4 regions of the Streptomyces sp. CS113 genome follow, and region 4 is predicted to be linked to each of the others. Evidence: riboswitches for the same ligand, from Rfam matches in the RefSeq annotation. Region 4 holds a riboswitch; each other region holds the start of a gene.
What was found. A riboswitch is a leader RNA that binds a small molecule or an ion and turns the genes downstream of it on or off. The one in region 4 is predicted to bind cobalamin.

Region 1 (5,059 bases), 6.1 Mb from region 4:
CGTTGTGTTCCGGGTACCTCCCGACAATCTACAACACTGTAGAAGAAGGCTTTCTATACGATGTCGCACCGGAAGAGGATCGGCGGCGGAAGGAGGCGGGCCGTGACGGATGACCGGCGTCCGCGGCGGCGGGGCCAGGGCGAGCTGGAGGCGCTGGTGCTGTCCGCGCTGCGCGAGGCGGACGGCCCCGCGACGGCCGGCTGGGTGCAGGAGCGCCTCGGCGGAGACCTCGCCTACACCACGGTGATCACCATCCTGACCCGGCTCCTCGAGAAGGGCGCCGTCAGCCGTGAGCGCGCGGGCCGGTCCTTCGCCTGGACGCCCGCCTCGGACCAGGCGGGCCTGGCCGCACGCAAGATGCGCAAGGTGCTGGACGCCGAGAGCGACCGCGAAGCGGTACTGGCCAGCTTCGTCACCGGCCTCGACCCCGACGACGAGCGGCTGCTGCGCGAACTGCTCGGGCACGCGCGCGCCGCGGAGGACGGCTGACACCGCATGGGGGTCTTCGTCTTCCTGCCCCTGGTCCTGCCGCTGACGGCATGGCCGATCGCCAGGCTCGCCGAGCAGCACCTGCACCCGCGGACCGCGACCAGGCTGCTCACCGCCGTCGCCGCCGTGATGGCCCTGTGCAGCACCGTGTGCCTGGCCCTGGTGATGGTGGTCGGCACCGCCCAACTCCCGGGCAACCCGCTCCCCGACGGCTGGTCGGACCCCGAGGTCCGGGCGGCGGTGCCCTACGACGAGATCGTCGGCAAGGCGGCCATCCCCGCGCTCTGTGCGGTGGTCGCGGCCTCGGCGCGGGCCCTGTGGCGGCACGGCAGGGTGCGCCGCCGCGCCCACCGGGCACTGGCCGGGCTGCCCGGCACCGGGGTGGCCGTACTGCCGGACGACGTGCCCTACGCGTACGCGCTGCCCGGTGGGCGCCGGGACCGCGTGGTGGTGAGTACGGCCCTGCTGGACTGCCTCGAACCGGGTGAGCGGCGGGCCCTGTTCGCCCACGAGCGCGCCCACCTCGCCGCCGGGCACCACCGCTTTCTGCTCGCCGTCCGCCTCGCCGCACTGGCCAACCCGTTCCTGCGCCCGCTGAGAACCGCCGTCGCCTACACGGCGGAGCGGTGGGCGGACGAGACCGCCGCCCGCACGGTCGGCGACCGGCGGACGGTCGCGACGGCGATCGGCAAGGCGGCCCTGGTCTCCCGCGGCACTCCCGTCAGCACCCTCGCCGGACTCGCGGCGCCCGGTCCGGTGCCGCGCCGGGTGGCCGCCCTGCTCGGCCCCGCCCCCGCGGTCCGCACCTGGCCCCCGGTGTTCACCTCGGTGGGCCTGGCCGCCTGGGGCGCGGCGGCGGGCACCGCCGTCTCGGCGATGTCGTCCGCGGACGCCGCCGTGACGATGTTCCTCATCCTCCGGACCGCGACGCCGCTGTGAGACTCCCTCACTCGATCGGGTGAGTCACCAATCCGGGGCCGGGGCGGCTCCGGATTCCCCGTGTGAGGCGAGAACCGAGACCACGCCGAGAGTGAACCGGCGGCCGACTCCGGACCCGGGTCGGCCGGCCACCGCACCACGGCGCCGCGTACTCGGCGGACCGCCGCACACCACATCGATCCAGCACCGACCACCGCGCACCACGCGCACCGACCTCCGTACCGAACGCAGCCTTTGAGCTGCCCGTTTTCAGGGAGATTCTCCATGAACGCCCGTATCCGCCGCTCCGCCGTCGCCGTCGTCGCGGCCGCCGTCCTGCCCCTGTCCCTGGCCGCCTGTTCCGACGACGGCGACAGCGGCTCCTCGGACTCCGCGCAGGCCGCCTCCTCGGCCCCCGCGGCGACCGACGACCAGTCGGCCGACACCTCCGGCGGCATGGAGGGCTCCGACGAGCCGTTCGGTCCGGCCTGCTCCACGGTGCCGAAGGAGGGCGCCGGTTCGTTCGACGGCATGGCCAAGGACCCCGTCGCCACGGCCGCCTCGAACAACCCGGCCCTGTCCACGCTGGTGTCCGCGGTGCAGAAGGCCGGTCTGGTCGACACGCTCAACAACGCGGAGAACATCACCGTCTTCGCGCCGACCAACGACGCCTTCGCCAAGATCCCGAAGGCCGACCTGGACAAGGTGCTGGCCGACAAGGCGATGCTCACCGACATCCTGACCTACCACGTCGTGGGCCAGAAGCTCGCGCCCGCGGACCTGGAGAACGGCTCCTTCGACACGTTGCAGAAGTCGAAGCTGACCACCTCGGGTTCGGACGAGTCCTACGAGGTCAACGACTCGGCCAAGGTCGTCTGCGGCAACGTGAAGACCGCCAACGCCAACGTCTACATCATCGACACCGTCCTCATGCCGAAGAGCTGACGCGCGGGCGGGCGTGGCGGCCCGAGGGGCCGGGGGAGCGGGTCGGGCAGTGGCCCGCCCCCCGGCGGGGCGGTGCCCCTGTGGTAGCTTGCGCAAGCCAGTCGAACCCACCTGGTGGGTCAGGGAATCCGGTGCGAATCCGGAACTGACGCGCAGCGGTGAGGGGGACGGGCGGAACACGGGCCACTGGGCGGCGTACGCCGTCCGGGAAGGCGTTCCGTCCGGTCGAACCCGAGTCCGAAGACCTGCTGGCACCCGCGCCGCGTGCGGCGCGGGCCGCATCGTACGGACGGGCTTCGCGCATGAGCCCTCGACGCCAGAGGATCCCCCTTGTCCGCAGCAGGTCCCGTCGGCCCCCGCCGCCCCCTCCTTTCCCGCCGTGCCCTGCGCGGTCCCGTCCTGCTCCTGTCCGGCGCCCTGCTGGCCTCCGGGTGCGGCTCCGGGGCGGCCAATGACGACGCGGCAGCCCCGGCCGGTTATCCCCGCACCGTCCGGGACTGCGGGCACGACGTCCGGGTCACCGCGCCGCCGCGCCGGGCGGTCTCCCTCAACCAGGGCACCACGGAGATCCTGCTCTCACTCGGCCTCGCCGACCGCATGGCGGGCACCGCCACCTGGACCGACCCGGTCATGAAGGGACTGGAGAAGGCGAACTCCGAAGTCCCCCGGCTCGCCGACGACATGCCGTCCCTCGAGACGGTCCTGGACGCCGAACCCGACTTCGTCGCCGCCTCCTTCGCCTCCACGCTCGGCACCGGCGGCGTGGCCACCCGCGAACGGTTCACCCGACTCGGTGTGCCGGCCTACCTGTCCCCGTCCGACTGCGCGGGCAAGGACAACAGCGGCGACGGCGACGGCGTCCGGAGCGAGCCTCTCACCATGGACACCGTCTACGGCGAAGTCCGCGATCTGGCCCGCCTCTTCGACGTCGAGGAGCGCGGCGAGAAGCTCGTCGCCGACCTCGAGTCCAGGGTCGACGGGGCGACGTCCGGCATCGACGCCTCCGGCGTCACCCTCATGTACTGGTTCGCCAACTCCACCTCGCCCTACCTCGCGGGCTGCTGCGGCGCCCCCGGCGTCATCACCCGCGCGGTCGGCGCCGAGAACGCCATGGACGACACCCACGAGGAGTGGCCGCAGGCCGGCTGGGAGACCGTCGCCGACCGCGACCCCGACGTCCTGGTCCTCGGCGACCTCACCCGCAAGTCCCAGACGGCCGAGACCGCGGCGAAGAAGATCGAGTTCCTCGAGTCCAACCCCGTGACCAGGAACATGACCGCCGTCCGGAAGAAGCGCTACGTGCTGCTCAGCGGACAGGCCATGAACCCCACCATCCGTACCGTCGAGGGCGTGGAACAGGTGGCGGCGGCGCTGCGCGAGTTCGGGCTCGCCAAGTGACGTCCGCGAGCCGGACGGCCGCGGCACCGGCGTCCGTCTCCGGCCCACGCGCGTCCCGGCGCGCCCCCCTCGCGTGGGCGGCGGCCGGAGTCGTCGCCCTGTGCGCCTCCGTGGCCGTCGCCGTGACCATCGGCCCGGCCGACATCGGCGTCGCCGACGTGTGGTCCGTGATCGCCGCCCACCTCGGTGCCGGCACCGGCGCCGAGGGCGTCTCGCCGATCCGCGACGGCATCGTCTGGGACCTGCGCCTGCCCCGCACCCTGCTCGCGGCGGTGTGCGGCGCCGGACTCGCCGTGTGCGGGGCCGTCCTCCAGTCACTGCTGCGCAACCCGCTCGCCGACCCCTTCGTCCTCGGCGTCTCCTCCGGCGCCTCGACCGGCGCCGTGCTGGTCGTCGTCCTCGGCGTGGGCGGTGGCGCGCTGTCCGTTTCCGGCGGGGCGTTCATCGGGGCGGTCTGCTCCTTCGCGCTGGTGATGCTGCTCAGCCACAGCCTCGGCGGGACCACGGACCGGGTGGTGCTCGCGGGTGTGGCGGCGATGCAGCTGTTCTCCGCGCTCACGTCGTTCGTGGTCATGACCGCCGCCGACGCCGAGACCACCCGCGGCGTGCTGTTCTGGCTGCTCGGCTCACTCGGCGGCGCGGGCTGGAGCGACGTACGGACCGGCACGGCCGTCCTGGTGCCGGTCCTGGCCGTGTGCCTCGGCTACGCCAGGACGCTGGACGCCTTCGCCTTCGGCCAGGACGCGGCGGCCGCGCTCGGCGTCCGCGTGGCCCGTACCCGGCTGGTGCTGCTGTGCGCCACCGCCCTGCTCACCGCCGCCCTGGTCGCCTCGGCCGGCGCGATCGGCTTCGTCGGGCTGGTACTGCCGCACGCGGTACGGGCGCTCACCGGCCCCGGCCATGCCCGGCTGCTGCCGGTCTGCGCCCTCGCCGGCGCCGTGTTCCTGGTGTGGGTCGACACCCTGGCCCGTACCGTCCTCGCCCCCCAGGAGGTGCCGGTGGGCGTCGTGACCTCGCTGATCGGGGTGCCGGCCTTCGTGCTCGTGCTGTACCGCACCCGGAGGGCACGGTGACGCTGAACGCCGAGCGGGTCTCCCGCGCCGCCGGGGGGCGGCTCGTCCTGGACGGCGTCGACCTGAGCCCGCGGACCGGCGCCACGACGGGCCTGCTCGGCCCCAACGGCTCCGGCAAGTCCACCCTGTTGCGGCTGCTCGCCGGCGTACTCGCCCCGTCCTCGGGCCTCGTCACCCTGGACGGACGCCCGCTGGACCGGGTGGGCCGCCGGGACGTCGCCCGGCGCGTGGCCGTG
Region 2 (5,059 bases), 4.5 Mb from region 4:
GACCGCCCCCGCGATCGCGGTCCGCTTGCGCTGCCCGTACGACAGCAGGTGCGTGGGCCGGTCGGCCAGCCCCGCGATGTCCAGCGCGGCCAGCGCCTCCCCGACCCGGGACCTGACCTCCGCGTCGGGCAGCCCGAGGTTCAGCGGACCGAAGGACACGTCCTGGCCGACCGAGGCCGCGAAGAGCTGGTCGTCCGGGTCCTGCACCACCAGCTGCACCGTGGTCCGCAGCCGGGTCAGCCCCTTGCGGTCGTAGGCCACCGGCTCCCCGCCGAGCGTCAACGCCCCCGCACGCGGCCTCAGTCCGCCGCTGAGCAGCCGCATCAGCGTGGTCTTGCCACTGCCGTTGCGGCCGAGCAGCGCCAGCGCCCGCCCCTCGCGCACCGCGAAGTCCAGGCCCGTCAGCACGTCCGGCCCCTCCTCGTACGCGAACGCCGCGCCCCGCAGGGCGACCAGGGCCGGGGCCGGTTCCGAGGGCTGGGCCGGTCCGCTCACGACAGGGGTCCTTCCAGTACGAGGGTGAGGGTGGCCAGCGCCGCGAGCAGCGCGACGCTCGCCGCCGTGAACGGCACCGACACGCGCGCCTCGGGCACCAGCACGCGCAGGGTGCCGTCGTAGCCGCGCCCGGCGAGCCCCGACTGGAGCCGCGCCGCCCGGTCGAAGGCCCGCACGAACGCGGTGGCGCCGAGCCCGCCGAGCGAACGCCAGGCCGCCGCCCGCGTGGTGTGCCCGAGCCGCGCGGCCTGCGCCTGCCGGATCCGGCGCACCGAGTCCAGCAGCAGGAAACTCATCCGGTACGTCACCAGCGCCACGTCCACGACCGGCGCGGGCACTCCGGCCCGCACCAGGCGCGGCAACAGGTCCGACATCGGCGTGGTGAACGCGAACAGCAGCACCCCGAGCGAGGCCGCCGAGGTGCGCAGCAGCAGCCCACCCGCGCGCACCGCGCCGCCGTCGGCCGCCGACAGGAACCCGTCCGGCCCCCCGACCTGCACCAGCAGCGGCAGCGCCCCCGTCACGCAGAACCCCAGCGGCACCCGGTACGCCCGCCACAGCCGGCGTCCGGGCACGCCCGCCGGGCCGAGCAGCACCGTCAGCGCCGCCACCAGCACCAGCGCCGCGCCCGGCCAGGGCGGCAGCGAGATCGCGAGCACGGTCAGACCGAGACCGAGCACGGCCTTGTCCACGGGATGGCGGCGGCGCCAGCGACTGCTGTGCGCCGCCGCGTCGATCGGCAGCACTCAGTCCCCTTCTGGGGTGTTCCGCGGTGCCGTCGTGGCCCCGGAAGCCGCCGACGCCCGCTCCTCGCCCTGCCGCCGGCCCCGGCGCAGCCCGAAGTAGTACGCCAGCACGCCCGCGCCGAGCGCGGCCTGGAGCGCGAACAGCGCCGACTCGACCTCCCCGGACGGCGGTTCGTACAGCGGGGAGAACCACGGCTCGTAGTCCGGTTCGATCTCGGTGATCGCCGTCTCGGCCTCCGCGTCGGCCCCGGCGAACGGCTCCTCCTTGTGGTCGCCGAGCCCCAGCACCAGCGGCAGCACCGCCAGCGCGGCCACCGCGAGCAGCAGCAGGGCGTTGATCCTCGTGTTCCGGCTCATCGCGCCACCGCCTCCTGCTTCCGCTCGCCGGACCGGGTCAACAGCACTCCGAGCCGGGTCAGTTCGCCCTTGCTGGACTGCACCAGGAGCCGCATCACGATCACCGTGAGCAGGCCCTCGCTCACCGCGAGCGGGATCTGGGTCACGGCGAAGATGGACCCGAACTTGCCGAGCGCGCCCGGGAACCCGCTGCTCGGGTCGGGGAAGGCCAGCGCCAGCTGCACGCTGGTCACGCAGTACGTGGACAGGTCGGCGACGAACGCGCCGAAGAACACGGTGACCATCAACGGCACGTCCCAGCGGCGCAGCAGCCGGTAGACGCCGTACCCGGCCCACGGGCCGACGATCGCCATCGAGAAGACGTTGGCGCCGAGCGTGGTCAGCCCGCCGTGGGCGAGCAGCAGCGCCTGGAACAGCAGGGTGATGGTGCCCAGGACCGCCATGATCGGCGGCCGGAACAGGATCGCGCCCAGACCGGTGCCGGTCGGATGCGAGCAACTCCCGGTGACGGACGGCAGCTTCAGTGCCGACAGGACGAACGTGAAGGCTCCGGAGGCGCCGAGGAGCAACGTGCTCTCCGGGTGCTCCCTGACCTCACGGGTGAGTGACCTGACTCCGTGGACGACGAACGGCGCGGACGCGACACCCCAGGCGATCGCGTGCGCCGGTGGCAGAAAGCCCTCGGCTATGTGCATGGCTCAGCAGACCCTCTCCAGCACCTCGTGGATGGACGACGCGCCTTGGCCGGTCTCCTGGCTTACGGGTACCACCGCCCGTGCTCCGCCTTCCCGGATCGCAAGCGATCCAGTGGCTGCCCGTGGGGGCCGGAGCCGGACTTCCCGATTCACAGTGGCGAGGGCCGCACCGGCATCACACCGGTTTCCCGTTCACCAAGGCGTGGCGACAGTAGTGCTCCCACCGGGCCGGGCACAAGCAGGCCTCGAGCCCCGTCCGGGCGGGCGGGCGGCACCTCCGTCAGCGCGAGCGGCCCCGCTGGGGCCCCCGGACCACCCGGTCGCGCATCCGGGTGGTCAGCGCGGTGGCGGCGGCCGTGAGGAAGACGAAGCTGTACGTGATCTGAAGCACGGTCACGACCCGCGCGGCCTGGCCCCTCGGGGTGATGTCCCCGTACCCGACGGTGGCGAGCGTCACCACGGTGAAGTACAGCGCGTCGATCCGGGTGTGCAGTCCGCTGAACTCGCCCGGCGACTTGGCCAGGGCGTAGTACGCCGCCGAGAAGACGTGCACGGACAGCACGATCAGCAGCGAGATGACCACGCCGGGGCGGCTGTCCGGACGGTCGAGGAGGACGTGCCGGATCTGCCGCAGCAGCAGCACCGCCACCACGGTCAGCAGCAGGGCGAACAGCACCCAGCTCAGCACCGGCCGCTGCGGCCCCAGGTGGTCGAGCGGGAGCAGGAAATACGCCACGACCACGGCGGCCGCGATCCCCGCCCGTACGACCCAGGGCCGGACGGCGGCCCAGCCGGTACCGGGACGCGGGCGAGTACGAGGGCGAGGACGCGGGTGTGCGGTCCGGCGGTCCTTCACCGTGCCGCTCCCGCCGACGGCGCCCCGCCCGGCGACCCGCCCGCCTCCGGCGGGGTCCGGCGCACCAGTTGCGCCACGATGAACGCGACCACCGACGCCATGACGATCAGCGGCATCTGGTCGTGGGCGTCCCGGCCCATCAGCAGCACCGCGAGGACCGAGCTGGCCAGCGGCAGCCCCGTCACCGCGGCCGCCGCGGCGGCGATGCCGAGGGCCAGCGCCGGGGTCGCGCCGAAGCCGGGCAGCCCCGAGCAGGCCAGGGCCGTCGCCGCGCCCAGCAGGACGGCCGGGAAGATCGGGCCGCCGCGCAGCGCGCCCAGCGCGATGCCCCAGGCCAGCCCCTTGCACGCGACCAACGCGACCAGGGCCCCCACGGACCAAGTGTGCGGGTGCGCGGCGAGCTGGGCCAGGGCGGCCTGGCCGGACAGCGCCGCCTCGGCCGGGGAGCGTCCGGTGATCAGCGCGTACGCGGCGACACAGACGCCGACCGCGGTGGCGCAGGCGACGGTGCGCGCGGCCGTGTGGCGCCGGGTCCAGGTGACGGTGCGGCGGCCCAGCGCGCGGGCCAGCGTGACCAGTACGGCGATCAGGGCGGCGGTGGGCAGCCCCCACAGGAAGTCGCCCGCGTCCGGATTGGCCTGGGGCGGCAGGTGGGGCAGGCTCAGCGCGCCGATCTCCAGCCCCGTCCACTGCCCGAAGCCGGTGAAGACCAGGGCGCCGGTCGCGCTGGCCAGCAGGCAGGGCAGCAGCAGGGCGACCAGCTGGGTGCCGGCCAGCCCCGCGCCCTCGATGAGCAGGACCGCCGCCGCGATCGGGCCGCCGAGGATGGTGGAGATCGCGGCGGTGGAGCCGGCCGTGGCCAGGATCGCGCTCGCCCGCTGGTCACCGCCGGCGCCGGCCCGCCGCACCGCCAGCAGGGCCAGCCCGCTGCCGACGGCCATGAGCGGGGCCTCGGGCCCCAGCACCACGCCGAGCGGCAGCGTGGCCAGCGCGGCCAGCACCGCGCCGGGCAGCGCGCGCGGGCCGACCGGCGCCCCGCCCAGACCGTTGACGGGGAGATGGCCGCCGCCGCCCGGCATCCGCGTCACGATCGGCGCCAGGATCAGTCCGGCGAGGACCAGCGCGGGCAGCGGCCACCACCAGGGCGGGGTGTCGTATCCGGCCGCCTCGGGCAGCGAGGTCCACACCCAGTGCTGCAACTCGTGCTGGAGCCCGACGAAGAAGAAGCAGGCCAGCGCGATGGGCACACCGAGCAGCACGCACAGCAGCAACAGCCGCCGGTAGCCGGGGCTGAGCAGGGTCTGCCGCAGCGACTGCTCGGCCCGGCCCGGGGCCGCGTGCGCCGGCGCGGTCACCGAAACCGCCCGCGCGGGCACCGCCGGGGCAGCGGCCGACTCGTCACACGCCCTCCTTCGTCCGCCCCCTCGGTCCCACGGCCCGTCGGTCTCCGGCAGCCGCGGATGCCGTTCAGTTAACGCGAGGCCCCGGGCGTCCGCATGTGCGCGCCCGGGGCGCGATTCACCCGTACGGCGGACCCGCGTGGCCGGGTGGCGCGGGCGCCCGCAGGCTCGAAACGACCTGTCCGCGCCGTCGGCGCCGGCGGGCAGCTGCCCCGTACGGGGGACACAGAAAGGACTCCGCTCATGAGCCAGCACGCCGAACCCTCTCCCGGCCGGCCGTCCCACGGCGGCGACGCCTCCTGGGCCCAGCGCTCGGGCGACCGCACCAGCGGCTGGGTGACCGGCGGTGTCGTCTTCGCGGGCGTACTGCTGCTGCTGAACGGCGCGCTCGCCGTCCTCCAGGGCATCGCGGCCATCGCCGAGGACGACGTGTACGCCCGTATCGGCACCTACGTCTACGAGATGAGCCTGACCGGCTGGGGGATCGTCCACGTCATCCTCGGCGCCCTC
Region 3 (5,059 bases), 3.7 Mb from region 4:
CGCGGGTCGCGGGGATCTCGGTGGTCATTACTGGCAGGCCTCGCAGGACTCGGGGTTTTCCAGGGAGCAGGCGACCGCTTCGGAGTCGGGGCCGGCCTGCACGGGGACGGTGGTGGCGCGGGCCGCGGCGCGGGCGATCCGGGTCGCCGGGCGGGAGCGCAGGTAGTACGTGGTCTTCAGGCCCTGCTTCCAGGCGTAGGCGTACATCGAGGAGAGCTTCCCGATGGTCGGCGTCTCCAGGAACAGGTTCAGCGACTGGGCCTGGTCGAGGTACGGGGTGCGGGCGGCGGCCATGTCGATCAGGCCGCGCTGCGGGATCTCCCAGGCGGTGCGGTACAGCGCCCGCACGTCCTCGGGGATCCAGGAGAAGCCCTGCACCGAGCCGTTGGCCTCGCGCAGCGCCTCACGGGTGCGGGCGTCCCACACGCCGAGCCGCTTGAGGTCGTCCACCAGGTAGGAGTTGACCTGGAGGAACTCGCCGGACAGCGTCTCGCGCTTGAACAGGTTGGACACCTGCGGCTCGATGCACTCGTAGACCCCGGCGATGGAGGCGATGGTCGCGGTCGGCGCGATGGCCAGGAGCAGGGAGTTGCGCAGCCCGGTGGTGGCCATGCGCTCGCGCAGCGCGGCCCAGCGCTCCGGCCAGGCGGGCTCGACGCCGTAGTGGTCGGGGTGGAGCACCCCCTGGGCCGTACGGGTCTTCTCCCAGGCCGGCACCGGACCGCTGCGCTCGGCGAGGTCGGCGGACGTCTCGTACGCGGCGAGCATGATCCGCTCGGCGATGCGGGTGGACAGCGCCTTCGCCTCGGGGGAGTCGAAGGGCAGCCGGAGCTGGAAGAAGACGTCCTGGAGGCCCATCGCGCCGAGGCCGACCGGGCGCCAGCGGGCGTTGGAGCGGGCGGCCTGCTCGGTCGGGTAGAAGTTGATGTCGACGATCCGGTCCAGGAAGGTGACGGCGGTGCGGACGGTGGCGTCCAGGCGCTCCCAGTCCATGTCGCCGCTCGCGGGGTCGGCGAAGGCGCCCAGGTTGACCGAGCCCAGGTTGCAGACCGCCGTCTCCCCGTCGTCGGTGACCTCCAGGATCTCCGTGCAGAGGTTGGAGGAGTGGACGACGTGGCCGGGGGTCGCGGTCTGGTTCGCGGTGCGGTTGGCGGTGTCCTTGAAGGTCATCCAGCCGTTGCCGGTCTGCGCGAGGGTGCGCATCATGCGGCCGTACAGCTCACGGGCGGGCAGCGTCCTGCGGGCGAGCCCCGCCTCCTCCGCCCTGCGGTAGGCGGCGTCGAACTCCTCGCCCCACAGGTCGGTCAGCTCCGGCACGTCGGCCGGGGAGAACAGCGACCAGGTCCCGTCGGCGTCCACCCGGCGCATGAACTCGTCCGGGATCCAGTGCGCGAGGTTCAGGTTGTGCGTACGGCGGGCGTCCTCGCCGGTGTTGTCCCGCAGCTCCAGGAACTCCTCGACGTCCGCGTGCCAGGTCTCCAGGTAGACGGCGGCGGCGCCCTTGCGCCGGCCGCCCTGGTTCACGGCGGCGACCGAGGCGTCCAGCGTCTTCAGGAACGGGACGATGCCGTTGGAGTGCCCGTTGGTGCCGCGGATCAGCGAACCCCGGGCGCGGACGCGGGAGTAGGCGATGCCGATGCCGCCGGCGTGCTTGGAGAGGCGGGCGACCTGGTGGAGGCGGTCGTAGAGGGAGTCCAGCTCGTCCTTGGGGGAGTCCAGGAGGTAGCAGGACGACATCTGGGCGTGCCGGGTGCCGGAGTTGAAGAGGGTGGGGGAGGAGGGCAGGTAGTCCAGGCGGCTCATCAGCCCGTACAGCGCGGCGACCTCGTCCACCGCGCGCACCGTGTCGTCCTCGGCGAGTCCGGCGGCCACCCGCAGCAGGAAGTGCTGGGGCGTCTCGACGGCCTTGCGGGTGATCGGATGCCGGAGCAGGTAGCGGCTGTAGAGCGTACGCAGCCCGAAGTAGCCGAAGCGGTCGTCGGCGGCCCGGTCGATCAGCGCGTCCAGGCGTTCCGCGTGCAGCCGTACGAAGGCGGCGGTGCGGTCGGCGATCAGGCCCTCGCGGTGGCCGGTGGCGACGGAGTCGGTGAAGGTGACGACGCCCTGGGAGGCCGCCTCGGCGCGGATGCCGATGGTCAGCAGGCGGGCGGCCAGCCGGGAGTAGACCGGGTCCTCGGAGATCAGACCGGCGGCCGCCTCGGTGGCCAGCTCCCGCAGCTCGGCCTCGTCCGCGTGGGCGGACCGGCCGCGCAGCGCGGCGGCGGCCACCCGGCCGGGGTCGGCGCCCTGGAGGTCGGCGGTCAGCCCGGTCAGGGTCCGCAGCAGGGCGGCACCGGGTCCGTCGGGTTCCCCGGTCGCCGTCGCCGGGGTCGCTGAAGCCGGATCGGCTGGCGCGATGGTCACGTGGAGCACTCCCTCGCTCGGCACGGGGCCTGGCGGAGGGAGGGCAGGGGGCAGCTCACGAGCGCACGCGGCGTCGCGTCCACCGGCCCACTCCACGAGGCCCGGACGTCATGGCACCCGGGCCAGGGCGGCCGGGCGCACTGTCGGCAGGTCCTCGGACTGGACAGGCGTGCGCGCACGTGCGAAGACGTACGGATGCACGCAAGTACACCGTTGCGGGACAGTTCCGGATTCGCACCGGATTCCCCTGCGGCGACAGCGAGCACGAGCATACATCTTGTGCCGGGTGGCGCGAGCACCCCCAGATGTTGTGTCCCGGCGGGGTGCCGTGCCGGGGTGCCGCGAGCGTGTCAGAGCGTCAGTTCGTAGGTGAGCAGCATGATGTCGTCCAGCTCCGGCACGGGATTCCAGTCGCGGTCGGGCGTGCGGACGAAGCCCAGACGCTCGTAGAGGCGGTGGGCGGTGCGCATGGTGGCCTGGGTCGACAGCACGACGCTCCGGCAGCCCTCGACGGCCCGGGCCCGGTCGACGCAGGCGCGCACGAGGGCCTCGCCCGCCCCGCGGCCGCGCGCCTCGCGGGCGACGGCGAGCATGCGTATCTCGGCCTCGCCGGGGCGCGCTATGTCCGCCATGGGGCCGCCGGACGGCACGAAGGTCACGCCGCCGAGCACCCGGCCGTCGGCCACGGCGTCCAGCACCTCGGCGGCGGTCGCGCGCTTGGCCACGTTCCTCAGCTCGTCGAGATACGCATCGCTCTCCCCGAAGTCGAGGAGGCCGTCGCGCAGGTAGGCCTGCGCGGTGATCTCGCCGAGGGTGTCGTACTCCTCGGCCGTCGCCCGCCGGATCACGAAGTCCATGACGCCGAGTGTGCCCGACGGGTACGGCAACGGGCCGCCGGATTTCTCCGACGGGTACGGCAACGGGCCGCCGGATTTCTCCGACGGCCCGCTGAAGGGGCGCCGCTAGTGCGAGCTGCCCGCCGTGGCCGGCGGCAGTTCCACCTGGACGCCGGGGTCGCCGGCGTCCGCCGTGTAGTCGCTCGGCTTGGTCTCGTCGACGCCGTCGGGCGCCTTGGCCGCCCGCAGGACGAAGGTCAGGACCACGGTGACCAGGACGTTCAGCACGAAGGCGGTGAGCCCGATGTAGCCGATCTCGCCGATGCCGGGGATCTCGTCGGAGGAGCCGCCGAAGTGCTTCTGCGTCGGCGAGGCGACACCGTAGGCGGCGACCGTGCCGTAGACCATGCCGACCGCCCAGCCGCCGAGCAGCGCCCAGCGGTGGAACCAGCGGGTGAACAGGCCGCCGACCAGGGCCGGGAAGGTCTGCAAAATCCAGATGCCGCCCAGCAGCTGGAAGTTGATCGCGACCGTCTTGTCCATGCCCAGGACGAAGATCAGTGCGCCCACCTTCACCAGCAGCGACACCAGCTTGGAGACCTTCGTCTCCTGTGCCGGGGTGGCGTCGGGCTTGATGAAGTCCTTGTAGATGTTGCGGGTGAAGAGGTTCGCGGCCGCGATCGACATGATCGCCGCCGGGACCAGGGCGCCGATGCCGATCGCCGCGAAGGCGACGCCCGCGAACCAGTCCGGGAACATGTTCTCGAACAGCTGCGGGATCGCCAGCTGGCCGTTCTCCACCTTGACCCCGGCCGCGATCGCCATGAAGCCGAGCAGCGCGAGCAGACCCAGCATCAGCGAGTACAGCGGCAGGATCGTGGTGTTGCGGCGGATCACCTCACGGCTGCGCGAGGACAGCGTGGCGGTGATCGAGTGCGGGTACATGAAGAGCGCGAGCGCCGAACCGAGGGCGAGGGTCGCGTACGTCCACTGGCCCCCCGCGTCCGGCACCACCCCGCCCTTGCCCGTCTCGGTGAACTTGTCGCTCGCCGACGCGAAGATGTCGTCGAACCCGCCCAGCTTGATCGGGATGTAGATGATCGCCACCGCGATGACGATGTAGATCAGCGTGTCCTTCACGAACGCGATCAGCGCGGGCGCCCGCAGCCCCGACGAGTACGTGTACGCCGCGAGCACGCCGAAGGCGATCAGCAGCGGCAGGTCCTTGATGAACCAGTTGGTGTCCTCGCCGCCGCCGACGCCCATCACGTCGAGCACGGCCTGGATGCCGACCAGCTGGAGCGCGATGTACGGCATGGTCGCCAGGATGCCGGTGACGGCCACCGCCAGCGACAGGCCCTTGGAGCCGAACCGGCCGCGGACGAAGTCCGAGGTCGTCACGTACCCGTGCTTGTGCGAGACCGACCACAGGCGGGGCAGGAAGGTGAAGATCAGCGGGTAGACCAGGATCGTGTACGGCACCGCGAAGAAGCCGGACGCGCCCGCCGCGTAGATCGCCGCCGGGACGGCCACGAAGGTGTACGCGGTGTACAGGTCGCCGCCCAGCAGGAACCAGGTGACCCAGGTGCCGAACGAGCGGCCGCCCAGGCCCCACTCGTCGAGGCTGTGCTCGTTCTCGGCCCGGCGCCAGCGGGCGGCCAGGAAGCCCATGGCGGTGACGAGGACGAAGAAGAAGATGAAGACGGCGAGTGCGACGCCGTTCACGCCGTCGTTCATCGCGACTCACCGCCCTTCGGCGAGGAGGGGGCGGCGGCGGAGTGGGCCGCGCGCCCGCGCTGGTCGCGCTGCCACAGCTTGTA
Region 4 (5,059 bases):
TCGTGGCCCGTCGACGGACGGTCTCGCGGTGATCCTGCCAGGGACGTCTCCGGAGAGCTTCGGAGCGGGCACGCAGAGGGAGGTTCCGACCCCGCTTCCGGTCACCGTGGCGCCCTGCCCAGTTCATCTTCCGTTCACCCTGGTTACCTACGTTCGTCGCGCCAACGACCTCGAACGATTGCCTGGGTAAATGGAAAGCTTCTCGCTGATCCTCGCGATTGTGGTGGTAACCGCACTCGCGTTTGATTTCACGAACGGTTTCCACGACACCGCGAACGCGATGGCAACGACCATTTCGACCGGTGCGCTCAAGCCCAAGGTGGCGGTGGCGATGTCCGCCGTCCTCAACCTTGTAGGCGCCTTCCTCTCCGTGGAGGTCGCCAACACGATCTCCAAGGGTCTCGTCGACGAGACCGGCATCCGTCCCGAGGTCATCTTCGCCGCACTGGTCGGCGCGATCCTCTGGAACCTCCTGACCTGGCTGGTCGGGCTCCCGTCCAGTTCCTCGCACGCCCTGATGGGCGGCCTGATCGGTGCCGCCGTCGCCTCGGCCGGCATCGGCGCGGTCAACGGCGACGTGCTCGTCACCAAGGTGCTCCTCCCCGCGATCGCCGCCCCGATCGTGGCCGGCGTCGCGGCGATGCTCGCGTCCCGGATGACGTACTCGCTGGGCCGCAAGGCCGACGGCAAGGCCGCCGCGAAGGGCTACCGGGCCGGTCAGATCGCCTCCGCCGGTCTGGTCTCGCTGGCCCACGGCACCAACGACGCCCAGAAGACCATGGGCATCATCACCCTCGCCCTGATCGCCGGCGGCTCGCTCGCCCCCGACTCCGACCCGCCCGTGTGGGTCATCCTGGGTGCGGGCCTGGCCATCGCGCTCGGCACCTACCTGGGCGGCTGGCGCATCATCCGCACCATGGGCAAGGGCCTGACCGACCTCCAGCCGCAGCAGGGCTTCGCCGCCCAGACCAGTGCCGCCACGGTCATCCTGGCCTCCTCCCATCTCGGCTTCTCGCTGTCCACCACGCACTCGGTCTCCGGTGCGGTGATGGGCGCGGGCCTCGGCCGCAAGGGCGGCGTGGTCCGGTGGTCCACGGCCACCCGGATGTTCATCGCCTGGGGCCTGACGCTGCCCGCCGCGGCCCTGGTCGCCGCGCTCGCCGAGTGGGTCTGCCGCCTCGGCGACTGGGGCACGGCCCTCGTCGCGGTGTTCCTGGTCGCGTCCAGCTTCGCGATCTGGCGGATCTCGCGCCGCGAGGTCGTCGACCACACCAACGTCGTCGACGACGACCCGGTGGGCGCCGCCGAACCGGCCGGTGTGGTCACCACGGCGATGGCCGCGGTGTCGCCGCCCCCGGCGGGTGTGACCGAGGACCTGGCGGCCACCGTCCCGGCCCCGGCCACCACGCCGGACCCCAAGGCCCCGTCGGCCGCCACCACCGTCTGAACCCGCGTCCCGGGTACGAAGGAAGCGAACCTCCATGAGCATCGACTGGGCAGCCCTGGGCTCCGTCTTCGGCGTCAGCCTCGTGGCCACGGTGGCCCTGGTGGGCCTGTTCACCCTCGGCATCGTCGGCCTCTCCCGCCAGGAGCGGGCCGCCGCCGAGGGCGGCTCCGCGGCCCTCGCGGTCACCGGTGCGTACGCCTGCTTCGCGGCCTGCACGGCGGCGGTGGGCTACGGCATCTATCTGATCGTCGCCTGAGCGCCGCCCGGTTCACGGGCGCACTCGCCGGGGCGGGGCGCGGAACGGACTCGAACCGTTCCGCGCCCCGCCCCTTCGCGTGCCGGCGCACACCACTCGTGTGTGGGCCTTCGCACACTCCCCCGTCGCAGGTCAACGCCAGGTTGACGGGTGTTCGCGGGCCGTGGTGGACTTCCGGAGCCATCTACGGCGGCAGGAGAGGAAGCCCGGTGCGAATCCGGCGCGGTCCCGCCACTGTGACCGGGGAACAGGAACCCCCGGGAGCCAGGAACTCTCACCGCCGGACTCTTCGAACCAGGGCGTGGACACCCTGAGTGAGGACATGACGCGATGCCCGGCTGCCGCCACCGCTCGAGCCCGACACCCCGTACCCGGTGCTTCCCCGACCGTGTGACCGGCTGAACCCGTGCGTGCCGGACGCGTCTTCGCGTACGGCGCCGCCGCCGGCCTCCTCGGCGACCTCCTCCTCGGCGACCCGCGCCGGGGACACCCGGTCGCCGCGTTCGGCCGTGCCGCGGGCGCCGTGGAACGGGTGCTGTGGCGGGACCACCGGGGCTGGGGCGCCCTGCACACCGCCGTGTGCGCCGGGGGCGCCGCCGCGATCGGTACGGTCGCCGCGCACGCCGTACGCCGCTCCCCCGCCGCCCGCGTCGCGCTGACCGGCGCGGCCACCTGGGCCGTCGTCGGCGGCACCTCGCTGGCCCGCGAGGCCGCCGCGATCGGCCGGGCCCTGGACGCCGGGGACGTCGAGGCGGCGCGGGCGCGGCTGCCGCACCTGTGCGGGCGGGACCCGCAGGCGCTGGACGCCGACGGCGTCGCCAGGGCCGTCGTCGAGTCCGTCGCCGAGAACACCTCGGACGCGGTCGTGGGCGCCCTGGTGTGGGGCGCCGTGGCGGGTGTGCCAGGACTGCTCGGCTTCCGGGCCGTCAACACGCTGGACGCCATGGTCGGCCACAAGTCGCCCCGGTACCGCCGCTACGGCTGGGCCTCGGCCCGCCTGGACGACCTCGCGGGCTGGCCGGGCGCCCGGCTGACCGCCGTCCTGACCACCGTCGCCGGGGGCGATCCGCGGGGCGCCGTACGGGCCTGGCGTGCGGACGCCGCACAGCATCCGAGTCCCAACGCCGGGCCCGTGGAGGCCTCGTTCGCCGGCGCCCTGGGCGTCCGGCTCGGCGGGACGCTCTCCTACGGCGGGCGGGTCGAGCACCGGCCCGTCCTCAACGGCGCCGCGGGACGCGCCGTCCGGGCCGGTTCGGGCGACATCGACCGGGCGGTACGGCTCTCCCGGCGCGTGGGCTGGCTGGCGCTGGGCGTGTGCGCCGGCGCACGACTGCTCGCGCGCGGAGCCTCCGCCGCCGCGGCGGAGCGGGACGTCACGAAGGGACGTACGTCATGAACGGTGGCCTGCTCGTCGCCGGCACCACCTCCGACGCCGGCAAGAGCGTCGTCACCGCCGGGATCTGCCGCTGGCTGGTGCGTCAGGGCGTCAAGGTCGCGCCCTTCAAGGCGCAGAACATGTCGCTGAACTCCTTCGTGACCCGCGAGGGCGCGGAGATCGGGCGGGCCCAGGCCATGCAGGCCCAGGCCTGCCGGGTGGAGCCCACCGCGCACATGAACCCGGTGCTGCTCAAGCCCGGCGGGGAGCGCAGCAGCCAGGTGGTGCTGCTCGGCAGGCCGGTCGGCGAGATGAGCGCCCGGGGCTACCACGGCGGGCGCCAGGCGCGGCTGCTCGGCACGGTGCTGGACTCGCTCGCCGAACTGCGCGCCACGTACGACGCGGTGATCTGCGAGGGGGCGGGCAGCCCGGCCGAGATCAACCTGCGCCGCACCGACATCGTGAACATGGGGATCGCCCGGGGCGCCCGACTGCCCGTCCTCGTCGTCGGCGACATCGACCGCGGGGGCGTCTTCGCCTCGTTCTTCGGCACGGTGGCGCTGCTGGCGCCCGAGGACCAGGCGCTGGTCGCCGGGTTCCTGGTGAACAAGTTCCGGGGTGATGTGTCGCTCCTGGAGCCCGGGTTGGAGATGCTGCACGGCCTCACCGGGCGGCACACGTACGGCGTGCTGCCCTTCCGGCACGGGCTCGGCATCGACGAGGAGGACGGTCTGCGGGTCTCGCTGCGCGGGACCGTGCGGGAGTCGGTGGTCGCGCCGCCGGTCGGCGAGGACGTGCTGCGGGTCGCGGTCTGCGCGGTCCCGCTGATGTCCAACTTCACGGACGTGGACGCGCTGGCCGCCGAACCGGGCGTCGTGGTGCGGTTCGTGGACCGGCCGGAGGAGCTGGTCGACGCGGATCTCGTCGTCGTGCCGGGAACACGGGGCACGGTGCGGGCCCTGGAGTGGCTGCGGGAGCGGGGGCTCGCGCGGGCGATCGTGCGCAGGGTCGCCGACCAGCGGCCCGTGCTCGGCATCTGCGGCGGCTTCCAGCTCCTCGGGGAGCACATCGAGGACGAGGTCGAGTCGCGCGCCGGGCACGTGGACGGGCTCGGACTGCTGCCCGTGCGGGTGCGGTTCGCCCGCGAGAAGACCCTCACCCGGCCGGTGGGCGAGGCCCTCGGCGAGCGCGTCGAGGGGTACGAGATCCACCACGGGGTCGCCGAGGTGACGGGCGGCAGCCCCTTCTTGGACGGCTGCCGGGTCGGACAGACCTGGGGCACCCACTGGCACGGTTCGCTGGAGTCGGACGGCTTCCGGCGGGCGTTCCTGCGCGAGGTGGCCGCCGCCGCGGGCCGCCGCTTCGTGCCGGCCCCCGACACCTCGTTCGCCGCGCTGCGCGAGGAGCAGCTCGACCGGCTCGGCGACCTGATCGAACACCACGCGGACACCGACGCGCTGTGGCGGCTCATCGAGTCCGGCGCGCCGCAAGGACTGCCCTTCATTCCACCGGGAGCGCCCGCATGAGCACAGTGCTGTTGTTGTCGACCGCCGACACGGATCTGCTGGCGGCCCGCGCGTCGGGCGCCGACTACCTGATCGGCAACCCGACCCGGGTCGACGTACGGGAGGAACTGCCGGGCCTGGTCGAGGGCGCGGACCTCGCCGTCGTGCGCCTGCTCGGCGGCAAGCGCGCCTGGGAGGACGGACTGGCCGCGCTGAAGGCGGCCGGTGTCCCGACCGTCCTGCTCGGCGGCGAGAGCGTGCCGGACGCGGAGCTGATGGCCGAGTCGTCGGTCCCGGCCGGGGTGGTGGCGCAGGCGCTGCGCTACCTGGTCGAGGGCGGCCCGGACAACCTCACCCAGCTCGCCCGCTTCCTGTCGGACACGGTGCTGCTGACCGGCGAGGGCTTCGACGAGCCGCGGAAGATGCCGGAGTTCGGCGTCCACGGCTCCCGGACCTTCACCGAGGGCCGTCCGACG

Region 1: it holds a riboswitch for cobalamin, as region 4 does, so the genes downstream of both, B9W62_RS02415 (ABC transporter substrate-binding protein) here and B9W62_RS29875 (cobalamin biosynthesis protein) in region 4, are expected to answer to the same signal.
Region 2: it holds a riboswitch for cobalamin, as region 4 does, so the genes downstream of both, B9W62_RS09225 (energy-coupling factor ABC transporter permease) here and B9W62_RS29875 (cobalamin biosynthesis protein) in region 4, are expected to answer to the same signal.
Region 3: it holds a riboswitch for cobalamin, as region 4 does, so the genes downstream of both, B9W62_RS12845 (ribonucleoside-diphosphate reductase subunit alpha) here and B9W62_RS29875 (cobalamin biosynthesis protein) in region 4, are expected to answer to the same signal.

The regions. Positions count from the first base shown of each region.
Region 1 covers NZ_KZ195574.1:606,817-611,875, reverse strand. The annotation lists gene B9W62_RS02430 (BlaI/MecI/CopY family transcriptional regulator) at 61-489, shown strand; gene B9W62_RS02425 (M56 family metallopeptidase) at 496-1,428, shown strand; gene B9W62_RS02420 (fasciclin domain-containing protein) at 1,693-2,352, shown strand; cobalamin riboswitch at 2,434-2,620, shown strand; gene B9W62_RS02415 (ABC transporter substrate-binding protein) at 2,683-3,750, shown strand; gene B9W62_RS02410 (FecCD family ABC transporter permease) at 3,747-4,823, shown strand; gene B9W62_RS02405 (ABC transporter ATP-binding protein) at 4,820-5,059, shown strand, end outside.
Region 2 covers NZ_KZ195574.1:2,144,962-2,150,020, reverse strand. The annotation lists gene B9W62_RS09240 (ATP-binding cassette domain-containing protein) at 1-495, opposite strand, end outside; gene cbiQ (cobalt ECF transporter T component CbiQ) at 492-1,241, opposite strand; gene B9W62_RS09230 (energy-coupling factor ABC transporter substrate-binding protein) at 1,242-1,598, opposite strand; gene B9W62_RS09225 (energy-coupling factor ABC transporter permease) at 1,595-2,293, opposite strand; cobalamin riboswitch at 2,323-2,508, opposite strand; gene B9W62_RS09220 (potassium channel family protein) at 2,574-3,035, opposite strand; gene B9W62_RS09215 (chloride channel protein) at 3,146-4,504, opposite strand; gene B9W62_RS09210 (DUF7144 family membrane protein) at 4,793-5,059, shown strand, end outside.
Region 3 covers NZ_KZ195574.1:2,988,746-2,993,804, reverse strand. The annotation lists gene B9W62_RS12850 (ribonucleotide-diphosphate reductase subunit beta) at 1-28, opposite strand, end outside; gene B9W62_RS12845 (ribonucleoside-diphosphate reductase subunit alpha) at 28-2,403, opposite strand; cobalamin riboswitch at 2,531-2,692, opposite strand; gene B9W62_RS12840 (GNAT family N-acetyltransferase) at 2,754-3,260, opposite strand; gene mctP (monocarboxylate uptake permease MctP) at 3,366-4,976, opposite strand; gene B9W62_RS12830 (DUF3311 domain-containing protein) at 4,973-5,059, opposite strand, start outside.
Region 4 covers NZ_KZ195574.1:6,658,191-6,663,249, reverse strand. The annotation lists gene pitH (low-affinity phosphate transporter PitH) at 191-1,447, shown strand; gene B9W62_RS29880 (hypothetical protein) at 1,482-1,703, shown strand; cobalamin riboswitch at 1,853-1,998, shown strand; gene B9W62_RS29875 (cobalamin biosynthesis protein) at 2,110-3,099, shown strand; gene B9W62_RS29870 (cobyric acid synthase) at 3,096-4,604, shown strand; gene cobN (cobaltochelatase subunit CobN) at 4,601-5,059, shown strand, end outside.